4 regions of the Halomonas sp. FeN2 genome follow, and region 4 is predicted to be linked to each of the others. Evidence: predicted binding sites of a transcription regulator. Region 4 holds the regulator's gene; each other region holds the start of a gene.
The links. The regulator sigma-54, encoded in region 4, starts transcription at its own class of promoters, with help from an activator protein. The targets are predictions, from matches to a motif close to TGGCACNNNNNTTGCTNT.
Positions count from the first base shown of each region.

Region 1: the regulator sigma-54 is predicted to act here: its motif matches at 1,489-1,506, upstream of glnL (nitrogen regulation protein NR(II)).
Region 2: the regulator sigma-54 is predicted to act here: its motif matches at 1,982-1,999, upstream of KF947_RS16975 (NarK family nitrate/nitrite MFS transporter).
Region 3: the regulator sigma-54 is predicted to act here: its motif matches at 1,714-1,731, upstream of KF947_RS18890 (sugar phosphorylase).

Region 1 covers NZ_CP074200.1:2,768,380-2,771,492, forward strand. Annotated here, with positions in the region: gene glnA (glutamate--ammonia ligase) at 1-622, shown strand, start outside; gene KF947_RS12805 (DUF4124 domain-containing protein) at 745-1,299, shown strand; gene glnL (nitrogen regulation protein NR(II)) at 1,575-2,633, shown strand; gene ntrC (nitrogen regulation protein NR(I)) at 2,630-3,113, shown strand, end outside.
Region 2 covers NZ_CP074200.1:3,699,417-3,702,529, forward strand. Annotated here, with positions in the region: gene KF947_RS16970 (nitrate regulatory protein) at 1-109, opposite strand, end outside; gene KF947_RS16975 (NarK family nitrate/nitrite MFS transporter) at 464-1,816, opposite strand; gene KF947_RS16980 (patatin-like phospholipase family protein) at 2,159-3,113, opposite strand, start outside.
Region 3 covers NZ_CP074200.1:4,110,468-4,113,580, reverse strand. Annotated here, with positions in the region: gene ribD (bifunctional diaminohydroxyphosphoribosylaminopyrimidine deaminase/5-amino-6-(5-phosphoribosylamino)uracil reductase RibD) at 1-1,064, opposite strand, end outside; gene nrdR (transcriptional regulator NrdR) at 1,061-1,552, opposite strand; gene KF947_RS18890 (sugar phosphorylase) at 1,764-3,113, shown strand, end outside.
Region 4 covers NZ_CP074200.1:4,351,215-4,354,327, reverse strand. Annotated here, with positions in the region: gene lptB (LPS export ABC transporter ATP-binding protein) at 1-407, shown strand, start outside; gene KF947_RS19980 (RNA polymerase factor sigma-54) at 537-1,952, shown strand; gene hpf (ribosome hibernation-promoting factor, HPF/YfiA family) at 2,050-2,358, shown strand; gene KF947_RS19970 (PTS sugar transporter subunit IIA) at 2,363-2,833, shown strand; gene rapZ (RNase adapter RapZ) at 2,921-3,113, shown strand, end outside.

The DNA of each region.
Region 1 (3,113 bases), 1.6 Mb from region 4:
TGATAACGGTTCGGGCATGCACGTACACCAGTCGTTCTGGAAAGATGGCAACAACCAGTTCGCCGGTGACGAGTACGCTGGCCTGTCTGAAATGGCGCTTTTCTACATCGGCGGCATCATCAAGCACGCCCGTGCCCTGAACGCCTTTACTAACGCTTCTACCAACTCGTACAAGCGTCTGGTGCCTGGCTTCGAAGCGCCGGTCATGCTGGCCTACAGTGCCCGTAACCGTTCTGCTTCAATCCGTATTCCTTACACCGCTAGCCCGAAAGGCAAGCGTGTTGAAGCGCGCTTCCCTGATCCGACTGCCAACCCCTACCTGGCGTTCTCTGCCATGTTGATGGCGGGTATCGACGGTATCAAGAACAAGATCCACCCTGGCGATGCCATGGACAAAAACCTGTACGACCTGCCGCCAGAAGAAGGCAAGTCAGTACCGACTGTGGCGCACAGCCTGGATCAAGCACTGGAAGCCCTCGACGCTGACCGTGCGTTCTTGACCGAAGGCGGCGTGTTTACTGACGAAATGATCGATGCCTACATCGAACTCAAGATGGAAGAAGTGGAGCGTATTCGTATGACCACTCACCCCATCGAGTTTGATATGTACTACAGCTGTTAATCAGCGTTACTCGCCCCTGGCTGTTACTATCAGCCAGGCGGTGGTAACAATGATTGCTAAGAGAACCCCGCTACGGCGGGGTTTTTTGTTATTAGGGGCTTAGAAGCGTGGCAAGGAGAGCTATGAGCAAAATCAATACAGTAGCGATAAGCAGTGTGCTGGTAGCTCTCTTAGGCGTGGGAGTAGTGGTTAGCACGGCGTTCGGGCAGACGGTTTATCGGGTGACCGATCAGCACGGCAACGTTACCTTTACCGATAACCCAGGTAGCGGTGGCGAGGCGTTGGAATTAGCGCCGTTGCCCAGCCTGCCGCCTGCGTTAAGCGCTGCTCTCACCAACCCCAATCCAAGTGCAGCCTCGCCCGCCGCTGTACGGCCACGCGGTAAACCGGGGCAGCCCTTTATGCCCTACGACCATTTTTCGATCGCTCTGCCCCAGCAAGGCGCACAGGTGGAAGAAGGAATGACCGCGGTGGAGGTGACTGTTGCGCCACCGTTGCGCGACGACCATCAGGTGCGGCTGTTGGTGAATGGCGAGATTAGCCAGACAGCGCTGCACAGCGATGTCTTCTGGTTAACGGGCCTAACCACGGGGCGATACGAGCTCCAGGCAGAGCTGCTGGATAGCAGCCAGCGTTTGCAGCACCGCACGGCAGCGGTGACGATTACGGTTCCTTAAAAAACGCCTTCATCAACGCGATTAGAAAAGCGCAATCAGAAAAAACAGGCCTATATATTTCTTTCCAAAACCTGTATGCACTAAAGTGGTGCATTGCCAGGGGCGTTTGGCACGACAAGTGCGCTAAAACGATCCACCCGCTTCCGTTGCGATGCCCGCAAGCCGTGCAAATGGGCATCAATGCATAGTTGGCGCGCTTTTTGCAGCTTCCTCATTGATCATCCACCTGTAGGTCTGTATCGGCGATGGAAGACGCGATTTTTCAGGACACCACCATGCATCAGCGTTTGCTTGAACATCTCACCACGGCGGTACTGCTGCTAGACGGCGAACTGCGTGTGCGCTGGATGAACCCTGCCGCTGAAGCGTTGCTAGCGGTCAGCCTTAGCCGTGTTCACGGCATTAGCCTGGACACGCTACTCGGCGGGGATGAAAGCATTGACGATGTATTGGCCAAGGCGCGGGATGCGTTTCACCCCTATACCCAGCGTGAAGCGCGGATTACCCCGCTGAATAGCGAGCCGCTCACCGTGGACTACACAGTGACGCCGTTATCCGACGATGAGCTGCTGCTGGAAGTGGAGCCGCGGGATCGGCTGATGCAGATCTCTCGGGAAGAGGCGTTGACCACTCGCCAGGAGACCATCAAGGTGCTGGCCCGCGGGCTCGCCCATGAAGTCAAAAATCCGTTAGGTGGCATTCGCGGGGCGGCGCAGCTATTAGAGCGGGATCTAGACGACCCGGCTCTGCGCGAATATACCCATATTATTGTGGAGGAGGTGGATCGGCTGCGCGATCTGGTCGACTCCATGCTCGGACCTAACCGGATGCTTAAACACGAGCCGGTCAATATTCATAAAGTGCTGGAGCGAGTGCGGGCGCTGCTGATTGCCGAACACCCTTGTGTGACCATCAGCCGTGATTACGATCCCAGCTTGCCCGACCTTTCCGGCGATGAGTCGCAAATGATTCAGGCAGTGCTCAACGTGGCCCGTAATGCGGTGCAGGCCATGAGTGATGCGCAAACGCCGGAACCTTGCTTAATACTGCGCACCCGCGCCCGTCGCCAGTTTACCCTTGGTGCTGAACGCCACCGGCTGGTGAGTGAAGTCGCGGTCATCGATAACGGCCCTGGGGTTCCGATAGCGCTGCAGGAAACGCTGTTTTACCCCATGGTGTCGGGACGCGCGGAAGGCAGTGGTCTTGGGCTTTCTATCGCCCAGTCGATTTTGCATCAGCATCAAGGATTGATCGAATGCGACTCACGCCCTGGACACACCGAATTTCGTTTACTGATTCCCATGGTTATTAATTACACCGGAGAAGCGTCATGACTGAGGCTGCACGTAATGATGTTGCGCGGGTGGTCATTGTCGATGATGACCGCGCTATCCGCTGGGTGTTGGAGCGCGCCTTGGCGCAACCCGACCTTGACGTTGAGTGTATCGAGCGCGCCGACGTTGCCCTGACGCGTTTGTTGGAAAACCCACCCGACGTGCTGGTCACCGATATTCGTATGCCGGGTATCGATGGGCTGGATCTCATGTCCCGGGTACGCGAAGCGCATCCTGACTTGCCGGTGATCGTGATGACCGCGCACTCCGACCTGGACAGCGCCGTAGCCTCGTATCAGGGCGGGGCGTTTGAATACCTACCCAAGCCGTTTGATGTTGACGAAGCCCTGGCGCTGGTGCGCCGCGCCGTGGCCCACGCTCGGGAGCGCCAGCGTCCAGTCGCCGTGCCGGAAGGTTTAAACGCCGAGATTATCGGTGAAGCGCCCGCCATGCAGGAGGTGTTTCGCGCCATTGGCCGCC
Region 2 (3,113 bases), 650 kb from region 4:
GAATAAAGCGACTGATGTCGCCAACAATATCGACGGTGGTGGCAAGGTGAGTAAGGTTGTCGATATCGCAACGAATGGCGGTTAAGAGCAGTTGCTGCGCTGAAGACATAGAAAGTTCCTTAGTGGCTTGCCACCTAAATGAGGCTCTTCGTCATTCGGTATGGAATTATTTCTGTCAGCCTGACAGCTGACCTGTGGGAGGTAGCTTTAGCTCGCGACCGTTTAGGCTGCCAGCCTGACAACACCGGGGTACCTTCGGTACCCTTCGCCGAAGTGTCGGACCACCGCTGGAAGCGGCCTCCCACAACAGACAGTTGGCTTGGTGGTTTCTGTCTGAACCGTGAAGCACAAAATGTGCCGGTTACTATTAAATCCACATTAGATGACGAATAACCCTAAATGAATACACTCCCATACTGCTAAGTAGCTGGATGGGAGTGTACGCGAGTGTACTGGAAAGCGTTTAACGTAACGACAGAGCGCCCGCGCCTACATCATCACCTACTGCGTCGCTATACGCTTTAGCCTCTTCTGCTTCGGTAGCATCGCTAAAGCGTACCAGCAACACACATGAAGCCAGGATCAGTACCGTAAGGCCTAAATAGAACAGACCTTGCTGATAGGTCAGGCTTTCGCTGCGGAACAGAAAGGCTGCGCCTACAGCGCCCACGTTACCGCCAGCGCCAACAATCCCTGCGACAGCTCCCAAAGCTTTTTTGTTAATAAAGGGGACAACACCGTAGGTAGCGCCTTCAGCCATCTGCACAAATAGACTGAACACTAGCATGATGCCAATTGCGAGGCTCAAGACGTGCATCTGCGAGAACGCCACCAGCGCAATACCTTCGCAAACCAAGGCAATAAACAGCCAGCGAACGCGACCTTTTAGCCCCCCTTGCTTAGCGAAAAGATCCGAGAAGACGCCGCCAAGAGTACGCGCAAAAATGTTCATTAACCCGAACAAACCAGCGATCAGACCCGCTGTGGCCAGGGTAAGGTCAAATTTATCGAAGAAGTAGATGGCGGCGATATTGTTGATCGTCAGTTCCACGCCAAAGCAGAGACCATAGACAACGAACAGCGCCCAAACACGAATATCCTTGGCGGCGGCTAGAAAGCTTTGCGCGGCACCATTTTCGCCTGAAGCTTCAGGCAGTTCACCCCGTGCACGTAGATCGCTGAAATTACCGTTGGGCGCATCCTGGGTGAAGAACCAGTAGCCAATGCCGGTGAAGAACATCACTACGCCAGGCACCATCATCGCCAAGCGCCAGCCAAAGGCTTCATTAACGCCCAGCATCAGCATGCCAGAGAAGATCAGGGGCATCAGAATTTGCGTCGTGCCGCCACCCAAGTTGCCCCAACCCGCGCTAGTTGCATTGGCGGTGCCGACCACATTGGGGGCGAACATCATCGACGTGTGGTACTGGGTAATCACGAAGGAGGCGCCAATAGCTCCAATGGCCAGGCGCGCCAATAGAAAGGTTTCAAAACTGTCGGCCAAGCCAATGCCCATCACCGGGATAGCGCCCAGCAGCAGTAGCCCGGTATAGGTTTTACGCGGACCGATACGGTCACATAGCACGCCAATCGCTAGGCGCACAATCACCGTGATCGCCACCGAAGCAATAATCGTATTGCCGATTTGTGTTTGGGTTAGTGAAAGATCTTCACGAACGATCGCCATGAGGGGGGCGATGCCGAACCAGCCGAAGAAACAGATATGAAACGCGAACCATGAGAAGTGGAAAGCTCGCATCTGAGGGGTAGAGAAGTTAAATAACCGAATGCGGTTGGCTTTATTGCGTATGTCCATGGGATGGCCTCACGGGGCATAAAACGAGTTGATCGCTACGCAACGCAAACGAGTTAGCGCGTTACGCAAACAATTGACGAGAACATGCCTTCATCGTTGAAGGTCAGGTTCGACGCACTCGTACCCAGCTGGGCCTGGTCCACGCCTACCACCACTGGTAGGAGTTATGCAGGTAGTTTGCCAATTGAATATTTATTTCTAAAAATCAGCATCTTAATTTATTTTTGTTGTGAGTTTTAGCGACAAGTGATCAAGGCTATGCTGCATGATTGGGCATGCAGCGACTGTTTTGCGGCATCTTGGTGCTAGAGGGGTGTGATGCGTGAGCCGATCATGTAGCTATTATTCATGTAAATAGACGGCATCAATATCAAGGGTGGAGTGGTTACCGATGGCCTCAAAGTGCTCGCTTAGCCAGCGTTCAGCGGCGGCTTGGCCCTGTTCAAATAGATGGCATAGAAAAGGCCACTCGGAATTGGATTTACTCGAGACAGAGAGCCCCTCAAGCGCCTGCTCGCCGCTGATGCGGTGGAACAACGCCTGTTGGTAGCAGTTTTCGATGCCTTGTTCATCGAGGGCGTGCTTTAGCAGGGCTATCATGCGGATCTCTTTAATCAGTGCTGAATTAAAGGTTATCTCGTTGAGGCGGTTCATAATGGCCGAGGCTGAAGTGGGGACTTCGTTACGGCTGATCGGGTTGATTTGTATCAGCAGAATATCCCTTGCGCTGCACTCCTCCATGAGTGGGAATAGCGCCGGATTACCCATGTAGCCACCATCCCAATACGCTTCGCCGTCGATCTCCACCGCTTGAAACATAAAGGGCAAGCAAGCGGAGGCCATTACCGCTTCAACGCTCATCTCTTCACGGCGGAACACCCGCTGTTTCCCCGTGCGTACGTTAGTCGCCGCCACAAACAGCTTAAGTTGTTGGCATTGTCTCACTCGCTCAAAATCAATGTGATCGGCCACGATATCGCGCAGCGGATTTATGTTGAGCGGGTTGAGTTGATAGGGGGAGGCCACCCGGCTTAACAGATCCATCGCAATAAAACCGGGCGAGTGATCCAGGCTCCAGTTGCCGGTTAATATATCCATGGGGGAACGGCGGATAGGGCTGGCCATACCCGCACGACTTACCGCTTGCCAAAATTCGTGCAGTGCTTGCCGTGCGGTCTCTTTATCGCCTCTTGTTAGTGCATCGGCCATTACTACGCCGTTCATCGCACCGGCGCTGGTACCACTGATACCCTCAATTTCAATTCGGTCATCTGCCAGCAGGCAGTCAATGACACCC
Region 3 (3,113 bases), 240 kb from region 4:
TGATCGGCCATACGTGAGAGCCCTGGCAGCGCAAAAAGCGGCCGTGCTTCGCCACCTAGCAGTGTGGGGGCAACGAACAGCTGCAGCTCATCGACCAGCGCCGCATCGAGCATAGCGCCCGCCAGCGTTGCACCGGTTTCCACCAGCAATTCGTTGACCTGCTCATTTTCGGCTAACCACTGCAGCATTACCACCAAGTCGATACGGCCATCGCTACCGGCGGGCAACACCTGCACTTCAGCGCCCGCCTCGGTTAGCCGTTCACGCTTCTCTTCCGAGTGATCTGGCGTAGCGATCACTAGCGTACGCCCAGGCTCGCTTAAACAGGCCGCCGCCAGGGGTAACCGCAAGTGGGTATCTAAAATCACCCGTAGGGGCTGGCGGCGAACCACTTCGTCAGCGTTGTCGAGCTGTAGCTGCTCTGCTCGTAGCGTCAGCCGAGAGTCATCCATAATCAGCGACTCCACGCCGCTTAATATTGCGCTGGAACGCGCCCGTAGCCGCTGTACCTGAGTACGCGCTTCTGGCCCGGTAATCCACTGGGACTCCCCCGACCCCATGGCGGTACGACCGTCTAAACTCATTGCCATTTTCAGGCGCACAAAGGGGCGCTGTTGGGTCATGCGAGCAATAAAGCCGGGATTCAGCACGCGCGCTTCAATCTCCAACAATCCCACTGCCACCTCAATACCCGCCTCCTCAAGCAGACGAATACCACGGCCACTCACTTGCGGGTTGGGATCCACCATGGCAATCACCACCCGCGACACCTTCGCTTCCTGGAGCGCCACCGCGCAAGGGCCGGTGCGGCCTATGTGAGAGCAGGGCTCCAGGGTAACGTAGGCGGTCGCGCCCTGGGCTTGCTCACCCGCATCATTCAAGGCGTTGATTTCGGCGTGGGGTTCACCGGCACGCAAGTGAAAGCCTTCGCCGACAATTTGCTCATCGCGCACAATCACACAGCCGACCCGCGGGTTGGGATCCGTGGTGTATAAACCTTTTTGCGCCAGCTGCAGCGCCCGCGCCATATAGCGATGGTCTGCTTGGCTAAAGGCACCGCTCATTGTGACGACTCGCTGCCTTGGCTCGGTCGTGAAGAGGGCTCTTGTGACAGCCGATCAATCTCAGCACGAAACTCATCCAGATCCTGAAACTTGCGATATACCGAGGCAAAGCGAATATAGGCGACGTGATCGAGGGTTTTAAGCGCTTGCATGACCGACTCACCAATATCGCGGGCGTTGATCTCACGATCACCCCGGGCGCGTAGGGTTTGACGAATGCGCTCCACCGCCGCTTCAATGGCTTCAGCACTGACCGGGCGCTTCTCCAGGGCACGCAGCATACCTGCCCGCAATTTGGCTTCATTAAAGCTCTCGCGGGAGCCATCGGACTTCACCACCCGCGGCATGACCAATTCAGCGGTCTCGTAGGTGGTGAAGCGCTCTTGGCAGCTCGCACACTGGCGGCGACGGCGTACCTGGTCACCATCGGCTACCAGTCGCGAATCTGTCACTCGAGTATCATTTGCACCACAAAAAGGGCAATGCATGGCGGTCAACCTATTGTCAGCTCGTGTCGGCGTGCCGCACGAGTTAGCGTGTTATAACCTGTCAATGTGTGTGCTATTAATAGCGTTTTAGCAGCAGCAACTGCCATAAGCTAATGTAGCTTAGCGTTTAAACGCGATATCAACCTCGCATTGTAACGATTTGGCACACAAGCTGCAGCGTTTGTGGCAGATTGTTTATCAGGAGCACCCCATGCCCACCTTTGAGCAGACCGTCCACGATACATTTTCAAATACCGTTCATGACTACCTCAGCCACCTTTACGGGCCCCGGGCGGGGGAAGTGCAGCGCCGCTTAAACCAGCGTCTAGAGCATTTTAAGTCGCTTGCTCCGTTTTCACCCAACCCCGTCGGAGCCAGCTCTAAAAACGCACCATCTTGGAGCGAAAAAGATCAGTGGGTGATCAGCTACGGCGACTCCATTATTGAAGATAATGTGCCGCCGTTGGCAGTGCTTAGCGACTTCCTTCAAGCGCGGTTGGGCGATCGCATCAGCGGCGTACATGTACTGCCCTTCTTTCCCTGGAGCAGCGACGACGGTTTTTCGGTAATCCACTACCGGGAAGTGAACCCCGACCTTGGTGATTGGTCACATATCCGCGAGCTCGCCAGTCATTACGATTTAATGGCCGACCTGGTGCTCAACCACGTTTCACGGGAGTCCCTCTGGTTCGTGGATTACCTGAGCGGCAGCCTGCCCGGCCGCGACTACTTTATCGAAGTCGATCCAGAGACCGATGTCTCCCAGGTGGTGCGGCCGCGCAGCAGTCCGCTGCTGGTGCCCGTTTCAACCCGGCGCGGTACCCGCTACCTGTGGGCGACATTCTCAGAAGACCAGCTTGACCTGAACTTTGAAAATCCGGATGTACTGCTGGAGTTCGTGGGTATCTTGCTGTTCTACCTGGAGCAAGGCACGCGGATTGTACGTTTGGATGCGGTGGCCTTTCTGTGGAAGCGGTTGGGCACCTCCTGCATTCATCTGCCGGAAACCCATACTGTGGTGCGGCTGCTAAGGGCGATTGTGGATCATGTGGCCCCCGGCACGCTGTTGATTACCGAAACCAATGTGCCACACCAGGAAAACATCAGTTATTTTGGTTTAAATCGGCTACCCGCGGGGGCGCCCGACGAAGCCCATATGGTGTATCAGTTTGCCCTTCCCCCGCTGCTGCTGCACACCCTCACCCGGGGCGAAGCGAGCACCTTGCAAACATGGCTTGCCAGCCTTCCGGTACTCCCCGACCAATGCACCTACCTTAATTTTACCGCCAGCCACGATGGCATTGGCGTGCGTCCCTTGGAAGGTTTATTGCCTGACCACGAGCGTGATGCCCTGCTGGAGCTGATGCACAAATTCGGCGGTTTTGTCAGCATGCGTAGCAACCCCGATGGCAGCGATACGCCCTACGAGATCAATATCACCTGGTTTGAAGCCATGCGTGGCACCCGCCGTGGCCCCGACCCGTGGCAGGTTGCGCGCTTTCTATGCAGCCAGGCGATTATGCTGAGTTTGCAGGGTATCCCCGCGCTGTATATTCACACG
Region 4 (3,113 bases):
AAGAGCTTAGTCGCAGCGACCGCGAACAGCGCCTGGAAGCGCTACTCGAAGACTTCCATATTACCCATATCCGCGACAACCTGGGCATGAGCCTTTCAGGGGGCGAGCGCCGGCGTGTAGAAATCGCCCGTTCGCTAGCCACAGAGCCCGCTTTTATTCTGCTTGATGAGCCTTTTGCGGGCGTTGACCCCATCTCGGTAGGTGATATTAAAAGCATTATTCGTGCGCTTAAACAGCGCCATATCGGCGTGCTGATTACTGATCACAACGTGCGTGAAACCCTGGATATTTGCGATATCGCCTATATCGTCGGCGATGGGCAAATCATCGCCAGTGGCTCGCCGGCTTCGATTCTCACCAATCAAAAAGTAAGGGACGTGTATTTGGGCGCCGATTTTCGTCTGTAACAGTTTCGCCTTCATCGCCCCTAAATAGCGCTTTAAAACAACTTTACTACCAATGGCATGCTTATTGCACTTGCGCCAAGCACTCACTCGCACTAGGGTGGAGCATTCTGATTAACGAGTGGTTCTCAGATGGTCATGAAAGCTTCTCTCCAACTGCGTATCGGCACACAGCTGACCATGACGCCCCAGTTGCAGCAGGCCATTGCGCTGCTGCAACTCTCTACGCTGGATCTTCGTCAAGAAATTCAGCAGGCACTTGATGCCAATCCCATGCTGGAGCAGGAAGATGAATTTAGTGAGCAGGCTGTCAGCGAGCCTAAGGAAGAAGAGTGGTCAGAGAGCATCCCTACTGAGCTCTCGGTAGATAGCGACTGGTCAGATACCTATCAAGATATGGGCAGTCAGGGGGGTAGCAGCAGCGAAGGCCCTGATTTTGAGCGTCAGGCAGCAGGGCAAAGCCTGCATGGCCACCTGCTATGGCAGCTTGCCATGACCGATTTTAGCGCCCGCGAGCAGCTTGTCGCGGAGAGTTTAATCGACGCGCTCGACGCTAACGGCTACCTAACCCAACCGCTCAACGACATCCGTGAAGGCCTGCGCGCCCAGGGCATTGACGGGCTTAGTCAACGCGAAGTGGAAACCATTCTGCTCAAGCTCCAGCAGTTTGAGCCGACCGGCATCTTTGCCCGGGATCTGCGTGAATGCTTGATGCTGCAGCTCGCCGCCCTCCCCGATGATACGCCACTGCTGGTTCCCGCTCGCCGTTTAGTGCGGCAGTTTCTCGAAGCGCTTGGTAAAGACGATATGCGCCTGCTGAAGCGCCGCCTAGGGCTCGACGACGAACAGTTGACCGACGTCATCCTACTGATTCGCAGCCTAGACCCACGGCCAGGCAGCGCTTACGGCGACACCGACGATAGCTATGTTACCCCCGACCTAGTCGTGCGCCACGATAACGAAGGCTGGCACTTAGAACTCAACCCAGAAGCCCTGCCAAGGCTGCGCATTCAGCCGGACTACGCCAGCTTGATTAAGCGAGCGGACAAGAGCCAGGACAATCAGTTTCTCAAAGAACACCTCCAGGAAGCGCGCTGGCTGATCAAAAGCCTCTCTAGCCGAAACGATACGCTGCTGCGTGTGGGTCGCGAAATCATTACCCGCCAGATTGGCTTTTTGGAGCACGGTGAAGAAGCCATGAAGCCATTGATACTGGCCGATATTGCCGAAGCCGTCGAGATGCACGAGTCGACTATTTCACGGGTAACGACGCAAAAATATATCCATACACCTCGAGGCGTGTTTGAACTCAAATACTTTTTCTCAAGCCAGGTGAGCGGTCAAGATGGCGATAGCCATTCCAGCACTGCCATCCGGGCACGTCTCAAGAAACTGATTCAAGAGGAGCCGCCCGGCAAGCCGCTTTCAGATAGTCGCTTAGTGACGCTGTTAGGCGAGGGAGGGATTCAAGTGGCGCGTCGTACGGTGGCGAAATACCGTGAAGCCATGGGCATTCCCTCATCTAGTGAACGGCGCCGTTTGCGCTAACTTCGCTAACGTTTCAGGGAAACTCTCGACAAGGGCTTTGCAACGCGGCAAAAAGGGTTACAATCGAAGTACAGTCCGATGGATAAGGAGCACGTCAATGCAAGTAAATATCACTGGTCATCACGTAGAACTGACTGACGCCTTGCGTGACTATGTCAACGAAAAGCTTGAGCGTGTAGAGCGCCATTACGACAATATAACTACGGTGCAAGTCACCTTATCAGTGGAGAAAGAGCGCCAGCAGGCCGCCTGTACGCTGCACGCAGCAGGTGCTGACTTACATGCGGAAGCCCTAGACAGTGATATGTACGCCGCTATCGACGCGCTAGCGGATAAAATCGACCGTCAACTCGTTAAACACAAGGAAAAAGCACAAGCTCGCGCCCAAGGCGCTGGTGTGCGTTAATTCAATGACGTTGGAAACCATACTCCCCCCGGAACGTGTTCTGTATGACGTACCCGGGGGTAGCAAAAAAAGGGTGCTGGAGTTTTACAGCACCTTTATTGCCCAAAATATCCCCAGCCTGGACAGCCAAGAAGTGTTTAGCCGTTTAATCGGCCGCGAGCGCTTAGGTAGTACGGGTATTGGTAACGGCGTGGCTATTCCCCATGCGCGGAGCCCCCACTGCACCGCCCCTATCGCCGGGTTTTTAAAGCTGGCTGAAGCAATCGATTTCGATGCTATCGACGGCGATCCGGTAGATCTGGTATTTGTCCTGTTGGTACCCGAAGAGGCAGATGACACGCATCTCTCACTACTGGGGCAGGTAGCGACCATCATGAATGATGCGGACACGCGCCAGCAGCTGCGTAAAGCAGCCAGCCAGCGCGAACTGCTCGAGCTGATTACCGCTAAAATTCGCGAGCAATCAGCGGCCTAAGGGTCTGAAAGCCTGTTCAGGGCACAGCACAGCAGATTATTCGCTCACCACCCTCAACGCAGCTTGATCAAAGCAAAGAGAGACTCTATGCAACTGGTGATCATTAGCGGCCGCTCCGGGTCAGGTAAATCTATCGCCTTGCAAGCGCTGGAAGATCTTGGCTACTACGCGATTGACAACCTCCCCGCTATGCTGCTGGGATCATTGGTGGATGAACTGCGTGACCAGGGCGATCGCACCCATCTGGCGGTCAGTATTGATGCCCGCAATTTGCCGGGAG